Regions from separate parts of the Peribacillus sp. NPDC097197 genome, predicted to be linked through region 2. Evidence: a T-box and tRNA genes for the amino acid it is inferred to sense, from the RefSeq annotation. Region 2 holds a T-box; the other regions hold tRNA genes.

Region 1 (2,240 bases), on a different contig from region 2:
TGCTCACTCAAAATTTACGTTGGCGCTTTGTTTTGTTCAGTTTTCAAAGAGCAATAATGGTAATAATGGAGCGGGTGAAGAGAATCGAACTCTCATCATCAGCTTGGAAGGCTGAGGTTTTACCACTAAACTACACCCGCACTATATAATTATGAATGATTCCGAGAAATAATGGTCGGGAAGACAGGATTCGAACCTGCGACCCCTTGGTCCCAAACCAAGTGCTCTACCAAGCTGAGCTACTTCCCGTAAAATATGGTGCGCCCGGCGGGAGTCGAACCTACAACCTTCTGATTCGTAGTCAGATGCTCTATCCAATTGAGCTACGGGCGCTAATTTCTATGATGTTATTGGTGCGGCCGAGAGGAGTCGAACCTCCACGGGGTTTCCCCCACTAGGCCCTCAACCTAGCGCGTCTGCCATTCCGCCACGACCGCGAAAGCGACTTCGTAAGTTTAACACCTTTTCAACTTGTTGTCAAGTAGAAAGTTATGCGGGTGAAGGGACTTGAACCCCCACGCCTTGCGGCGCCAGATCCTAAGTCTGGTGCGTCTGCCAATTCCGCCACACCCGCGTAATAAAATGAAAATGGTGAGCCATGAAGGATTCGAACCTTCGACCCTCTGATTAAAAGTCAGATGCTCTACCAACTGAGCTAATGGCTCTAAATGAAAATGGCTGGGCTAGAAGGGATCGAACCTTCGCATGACGGAATCAAAATCCGTTGCCTTACCGCTTGGCTATAGCCCATCAATCAAACTCATTAACAGCTAGGTTAATATTATATCACCATAACATCACTTTAGCAAGAGTTTATTTTAAAAAAATAATGGCGGTCCCGACGGGAATCGAACCCGCGATCTCCTGCGTGACAGGCAGGCATGTTAACCGCTACACCACGGGACCAGCAAAATAATGTTACAGTAAAAAGTGACCCATACGGGATTCGAACCCGTGTTACCGCCGTGAAAGGGCGGTGTCTTAACCGCTTGACCAATGGGCCTTAATTAAAATGTTTCTGGCGGAGAAGGAGGGATTTGAACCCTCGCGCCGCTCGCGCGACCTACACCCTTAGCAGGGGCGCCTCTTCAGCCTCTTGAGTACTTCCCCAAAAAATGGCTCCGCAGGTAGGACTCGAACCTACGACCGTTCGGTTAACAGCCGAATGCTCTACCACTGAGCTACTGCGGAATAGTGAAAGTTGGTTCCCTTTTTATGCTCAAGGACCTTAGTGGTTGTCGTGCAGAACAAGTTGTTATCTTGTCGACTCTTATGATTATAAAGAGGTTCAGAGTTAAAGTCAAGACATCTTTTTCTTTTTTTTATTTTTTTATTTCTTTTTCTTTAATCCCTTGGTAAATCAACGTTCCTCGGCACTTTCCACAGACAAATCTCGAAGTATCAATTCTTTTTTTTCTTAAATATACCTGCTGACATTGTGCACATATATATTGAATTGTATTCCTTTTCCTCTTAACTTGATTCGAAGGCAAAGGCGAACAGAATCTTGGGGCTCCCGTTTTTTTGAGTAAATGCTTAAAGTCTGCATCCCGGTGCTGGTACCCTTTCTTCTCAAGATGGAGATGATAGTGACATAATTCATGTTTTATGATCCCAATCAATTCTTCCAAACCACGTTCCTCGAAATATTTCTTGTTTATTTCTATATTATGAGTACCAAGCAAGTACCTTCCACCTGTTGTGCGAAGTCGTGGGTTAAAACTAGCTTGATGCTTAAACTTCCTTTGAAAGTGATTCATCGAAATTTCCTCAACCAATTTTTGCAATTGTTGATTATCCATCTCCCACACTCCTTCCATGGTAACAAGACAACCTATTATAACATAGACTAATAAAACAACAGGAATCTTTGGGGAGGTTAGCGTTATGCCGAAATGGTTTCAAAACCAAATTAGAAGAGCTTTCTATGATAAGGATTATTATCAAGTGAAAATGTTGAATCAATGCTGGTTTTTTTATCAAAAAAAAGAAACGCTACATTTATGATCATGATTCTACTTACGTAGTGTTCGCTCTCCTATAAAAAAAACCCCTTCTAAAAAAGAAGGAGTCTTTTCATTCATTAATTTTGGTCCTTAGGTTGTAACATGGTCAGCGACACTCTCTGTTTTTGAGCATCAACTTGTTCCACCCAAACCGTTACTACGTCTCCGACAGCCACAACGTCCATCGGATTCTTTATAAAACGGTTACTAAGTTTGGAAATATGCACGAGTCCA
Region 2 (2,240 bases):
CCTACTGGTAAGGCTGATGAAGAGAACGTCATGACGGCTAAGGATACGGCACTTCTTGCTTATCGTCTAATTAACGACTATCCGGAAGTATTAGATTATGCCAGTATTTCTAAGCTGAAGTTCCGAGATGGAAAAGAGTATTCTAATTTCAACTGGATGTTACCTGGTCTAATTTTTGAATATGAGGGTGTAGATGGACTTAAAACAGGTTCTACAGACTACGCTGGTTACGCTCATACGGGCACAGTCATCCGAGATGGGCAGCGTTATATAACGGTAGTGATGAAATCCACTACTAAAAACGAACGTTTTGCCGATAGCACTAAGCTGATGAATTATGCATACAGTACATTTAAAAAAGAAAAAGTCCTTCCTGCTAATTACGAAGTAAAAGGTAGCAAGAGCCTGGCTGTCGTGAAAGGGAAGGAAGACAGCATTAAAGTTCAATCTAAGAAAGCGATTGAAATGCTAGTCGAAAACGGCGAAAAAGATCAATATAATACTAAAGTTGTAGTTGATAAAAGCAAGTTGAATAAAGATGGTAAGTTAACAGCCCCAATCAAAAAAGGGGAGAAGCTGGGTTATATCGCTGTAACTCCTAAGCAGGGTGAAGATTATGGATTTATTAACAGTGATACAGCGAAAGTCGATTTAGTGGCTGCTGAAACTGTTGATAAAGCTAACTGGTTCGTATTATCAATGCGCGCAATCGGTGGATTCTTCGGTGATGTATGGAGCAGTGTAGCCTCTACGGTTAAAGGCTGGTTTTAATTTTCGTGTATAAAATGGTTGCGTAATGTGTAAAATTATAGTACATTATGGAAAACAATTTGATTTCGAGAAAACCATGACAGGAAAAAGTAATAAGTGCTTCTTTCTTAAGAGAGCCGGTGGCTGGTGCAAATCGGTGTGAGAGTCTTATGAATCCCTCCTGGAGTAAAGTATGGAACGCCTTTACTAGGTTAGTAATTACTTTCGGCTAAAAGCCGTTATCGTGATAAGTGGAAGGTGTTTTTTCGTACACCTTTAACTAGGGTGGCAACGCGGGTTAACTCTCGTCCCTTCTTCAGGGGACGGGAGTTTTTTGCGTTCTCGAGTAAAATCATCAGTAAATAAGGAGGAAATGTAATGTTGGACTTGAAATACGTAAGAAATAACTTTGAAGAGTTAAAGAATGTTTTGCAATTCAGGGGAGAAGATTTGACCGATTTGGGTAAATTCGAGGAACTGGACGTTAAACGCCGGTCTTTAATTGCGGATACAGAAAAGTTAAAAAGTAAACGAAATGAAGTATCTCAACAGGTAGCCGTTTTAAAACGGGAGAAGAAAGATGCAGACCAACTGATTACGGAGATGCGTCAGGTTGGCGATCAAATAAAGGGGTATGACGAAGAACTACGTGAAGTAGAAGCAAAATTAGAGAAGTTGCTCCTTTCTATACCGAATATTCCACATGAAAGTGTTCCAGTAGGAGAAACGGAAGACGATAACGTGGAAATTCGCAAATGGGGTGAATTGCCGGAATTCACATTCGAACCTAAGCCCCATTGGGATGTGGCTGGTGATCTAGGAATACTGGACTTCGAAAGAGCTGCGAAAGTGACGGGTAGTCGTTTTGTCTTTTATAGAGGTCTTGGTGCCCGTTTGGAACGTGCATTGATTAGCTTTATGCTGGATTTACATGTCGAAGAACATGGATATGAGGAAATGCTGCCTCCTTATATGGTCAATCGTGCAAGCATGACAGGTACAGGACAGCTGCCTAAGTTCGAGGAAGACGCATTCAGAATTGAAAGCGAGGATTATTTCTTGATTCCTACTGCGGAAGTACCGGTTACCAACTTCCATCGTGATGAAATCTTGAGTGCCGATGATCTGCCAATCAGCTATGCGGCATATAGTGCATCTTTCCGTTCAGAAGCAGGTTCTGCAGGCCGGGATACACGCGGGTTAATTCGCCAGCATCAATTCAACAAAGTGGAATTAGTTAAATTCGTGAAGCCGGAAGATTCATACGCAGAATTAGAAAAGCTTACAGGTCATGCCGAGAAAGTTCTTCAATTACTTGGATTGCCTTACCGAGTCCTGAGTATGTGTACGGGTGACCTTGGATTTACTGCCGCTAAAAAATATGACCTTGAAGTATGGATTCCAAGCTATGGAACCTACCGGGAAATCTCATCATGCAGTAACTTTGAGGCATTCCAGGCTAGACGGGCCAATATCCGATTCCGTCGTGA
Region 3 (2,240 bases), on a different contig from region 2:
AATATAAAAAGACCTCAAGAAATTCTTCTGAATTTACTTGCGGTCTTTTTTTTGTAAAAGGATTACAGGCTCCTATATATTCTATAAATTAAGATACCGTCCAGTGACGGAAGACATATTATATGCCCATCCTAATAAAAGGTCTCTTCCTTTATAGAGGGAAACATCAAACTTATAGAAAAAAGACTCCTACGATGTAGCTGACCACCCTATATAGGTTTGATTAGCTTCTTAAGTGTACTCAACTTTTGGGAGTTACTCTATCAATTTAGAGTAATCAATCCTATATTTTTAAGTTCTCCATTGCAAATGGTACAGGTCGGATATCAACTAGCTGTAAGCGGTGTACTTTTGGAAAATTTGGCATTCACACTTAAGAATTTTTTCGTAGGATTCATTCTAGCTGCTTTCGTAGGGATAGGCATCGGACTAATTACTGGATGGTACAAATTTCGGAGCTTCTCAGCTTCAAACTTTCCTTACGGTCGCTCTTCCAGGTTCTTTACCCCAAATTGTATCTGGATTACGTCTAGGAATCGGGCAGTCCTTAGTTGGTGTAATTGCTGCTGAAATGTTTGTTTCACTGGGGGGAATAGGCTATTTTGTTGCACAGCCTTCAGCGAACTTAACATTGATAGAGTATTAGTAGGAATAGGAGTGATCATTATGGTAGGAATGCACATTACGCAATCGGTTAAATAGATAGAATTAGCTTTATTAAACATCGGATTGATTAAATACATCTATAATAAGTAAATAGACTGCATCAACCTTGTCGCATCTCTTCAAGAAAAACAGTCATAAAAAAGAAGCATACATAAGTATGCTTCTTTTTATGACCCGTACGGGAATCGAACCCGTGTTACCGCCGTGAAAGGGCGGTGTCTTAACCGCTTGACCAACGGGCCGAATGGCGGAGAAGGAGGGATTTGAACCCTCGCGCCGCTCGCGCGACCTACACCCTTAGCAGGGGCGCCTCTTCAGCCTCTTGAGTACTTCCCCATGGCTCCGCAGGTAGGACTCGAACCTACGACCGTTCGGTTAACAGCCGAATGCTCTACCACTGAGCTACTGCGGAACAATAAAATATGGTGGGCCTAAATGGACTCGAACCATCGACCTCACGCTTATCAGGCGTGCGCTCTAACCAGCTGAGCTATAGGCCCATATTGGAGCGGGTGAAGGGAATCGAACCCTCATCATCAGCTTGGAAGGCTGAGGTTTTACCACTAAACTACACCCGCGAAATGGGGCGACTGATGGGAATCGAACCCACGAATGCCTGAACCACAATCAGGTGCGTTAACCACTTCGCCACAATCGCCGTAATATGAAATTGTAATGGTGGCTCAGGACGGAATCGAACCGCCGACACAAGGATTTTCAGTCCTTTGCTCTACCGACTGAGCTACTGAGCCTAAAAAATGGCGGTCCCGACGGGAATCGAACCCGCGATCTCCTGCGTGACAGGCAGGCATGTTAACCGCTACACCACGGGACCTAATGATTGCGGGGACAGGATTTGAACCTGCGACCTTCGGGTTATGAGCCCGACGAGCTACCGGACTGCTCCACCCCGCGACGGTAATAATGAATCATTTTGCACCAAGTTTTCATGAATACAGTTTTTTTACTTCCTAATATGTAAGGTTGTTTTAAAACAACTTGTTGCTTTTAAAAAAAATGGAGGAGGTAGAGGGATTCGAACCCCCGCGGGATTTGACTCCCCTGTCGGTTTTCAAGACCGATCCCTTCAGCCGAACTTGGGTATACCTCCGTGGCTAAGAAAAAATTCTATGGTGGACCTTGTAGGACTCGAACCTACGACCGGACGGTTATGAGCCGTCTGCTCTAACCAGCTGAGCTAAAGGTCCTTATATTTATTGGTAGCGGCGGAGGGGATCGAACCCCCGACCTCACGGGTATGAACCGTACGCTCTAGCCAGCTGAGCTACACCGCCAAAATAATATAAGTTTTCTTTTTTGAAAAAATGGTGGAGCCTAGCGGGATCGAACCGCTGACCTCCTGCGTGCAAGGCAGGCGCTCTCCCAGCTGAGCTAAGGCCCCATTTCATTAAAAATCACATGGTCGGGAAGACAGGATTCGAACCTGCGACCCCTTGGTCCCAAACCAAGTGCTCTACCAAGCTGAGCTACTTCCCGCAAAAAAACATGGTGCGCCCGGCGGGAGTCGAACCTACAACCTTCTGATTCGTAGTCAGATGCTCTATCCAATTGAG

What was found. A T-box is a leader RNA that pairs with one kind of tRNA and senses whether it is charged. The one in region 2 lies ahead of serS (serine--tRNA ligase), so its partner is inferred to be a tRNA-Ser.
Region 1: it encodes a tRNA-Ser, which carries the amino acid that the T-box ahead of serS (serine--tRNA ligase) is inferred to sense. The anticodon was not compared.
Region 3: it encodes a tRNA-Ser, which carries the amino acid that the T-box ahead of serS (serine--tRNA ligase) is inferred to sense. The anticodon was not compared.

What each region holds. Positions count from the first base shown of each region.
Region 1 covers NZ_JBNNST010000027.1:105-2,344, forward strand. Annotated here, with positions in the region: tRNA gene ACQKL6_RS20160 (tRNA-Gly) at 67-140, opposite strand; tRNA gene ACQKL6_RS20165 (tRNA-Pro) at 173-249, opposite strand; tRNA gene ACQKL6_RS20170 (tRNA-Arg) at 257-333, opposite strand; tRNA gene ACQKL6_RS20175 (tRNA-Leu) at 352-437, opposite strand; tRNA gene ACQKL6_RS20180 (tRNA-Leu) at 493-574, opposite strand; tRNA gene ACQKL6_RS20185 (tRNA-Lys) at 590-665, opposite strand; tRNA gene ACQKL6_RS20190 (tRNA-Gln) at 676-750, opposite strand; tRNA gene ACQKL6_RS20195 (tRNA-Asp) at 831-906, opposite strand; tRNA gene ACQKL6_RS20200 (tRNA-Glu) at 932-1,003, opposite strand; tRNA gene ACQKL6_RS20205 (tRNA-Ser) at 1,020-1,110, opposite strand; tRNA gene ACQKL6_RS20210 (tRNA-Asn) at 1,117-1,191, opposite strand; gene ACQKL6_RS20215 (SprT family protein) at 1,323-1,802, opposite strand; gene cmpA (cortex morphogenetic protein CmpA) at 1,888-2,007, shown strand; gene ACQKL6_RS20225 (Tex family protein) at 2,084-2,240, opposite strand, start outside.
Region 2 covers NZ_JBNNST010000031.1:7,464-9,703, reverse strand. Annotated here, with positions in the region: gene ACQKL6_RS20660 (D-alanyl-D-alanine carboxypeptidase family protein) at 1-771, shown strand, start outside; T-box leader at 839-1,066, shown strand; gene serS (serine--tRNA ligase) at 1,129-2,240, shown strand, end outside.
Region 3 covers NZ_JBNNST010000007.1:894-3,133, reverse strand. Annotated here, with positions in the region: gene ACQKL6_RS10805 (ABC transporter permease subunit) at 437-646, shown strand; tRNA gene ACQKL6_RS10800 (tRNA-Glu) at 837-908, opposite strand; tRNA gene ACQKL6_RS10795 (tRNA-Ser) at 912-1,002, opposite strand; tRNA gene ACQKL6_RS10790 (tRNA-Asn) at 1,004-1,078, opposite strand; tRNA gene ACQKL6_RS10785 (tRNA-Ile) at 1,090-1,166, opposite strand; tRNA gene ACQKL6_RS10780 (tRNA-Gly) at 1,171-1,244, opposite strand; tRNA gene ACQKL6_RS10775 (tRNA-His) at 1,249-1,324, opposite strand; tRNA gene ACQKL6_RS10770 (tRNA-Phe) at 1,343-1,418, opposite strand; tRNA gene ACQKL6_RS10765 (tRNA-Asp) at 1,426-1,501, opposite strand; tRNA gene ACQKL6_RS10760 (tRNA-Met) at 1,508-1,581, opposite strand; tRNA gene ACQKL6_RS10755 (tRNA-Ser) at 1,685-1,777, opposite strand; tRNA gene ACQKL6_RS10750 (tRNA-Ile) at 1,798-1,874, opposite strand; tRNA gene ACQKL6_RS10745 (tRNA-Met) at 1,885-1,961, opposite strand; tRNA gene ACQKL6_RS10740 (tRNA-Ala) at 1,993-2,068, opposite strand; tRNA gene ACQKL6_RS10735 (tRNA-Pro) at 2,087-2,163, opposite strand; tRNA gene ACQKL6_RS10730 (tRNA-Arg) at 2,174-2,240, opposite strand, start outside.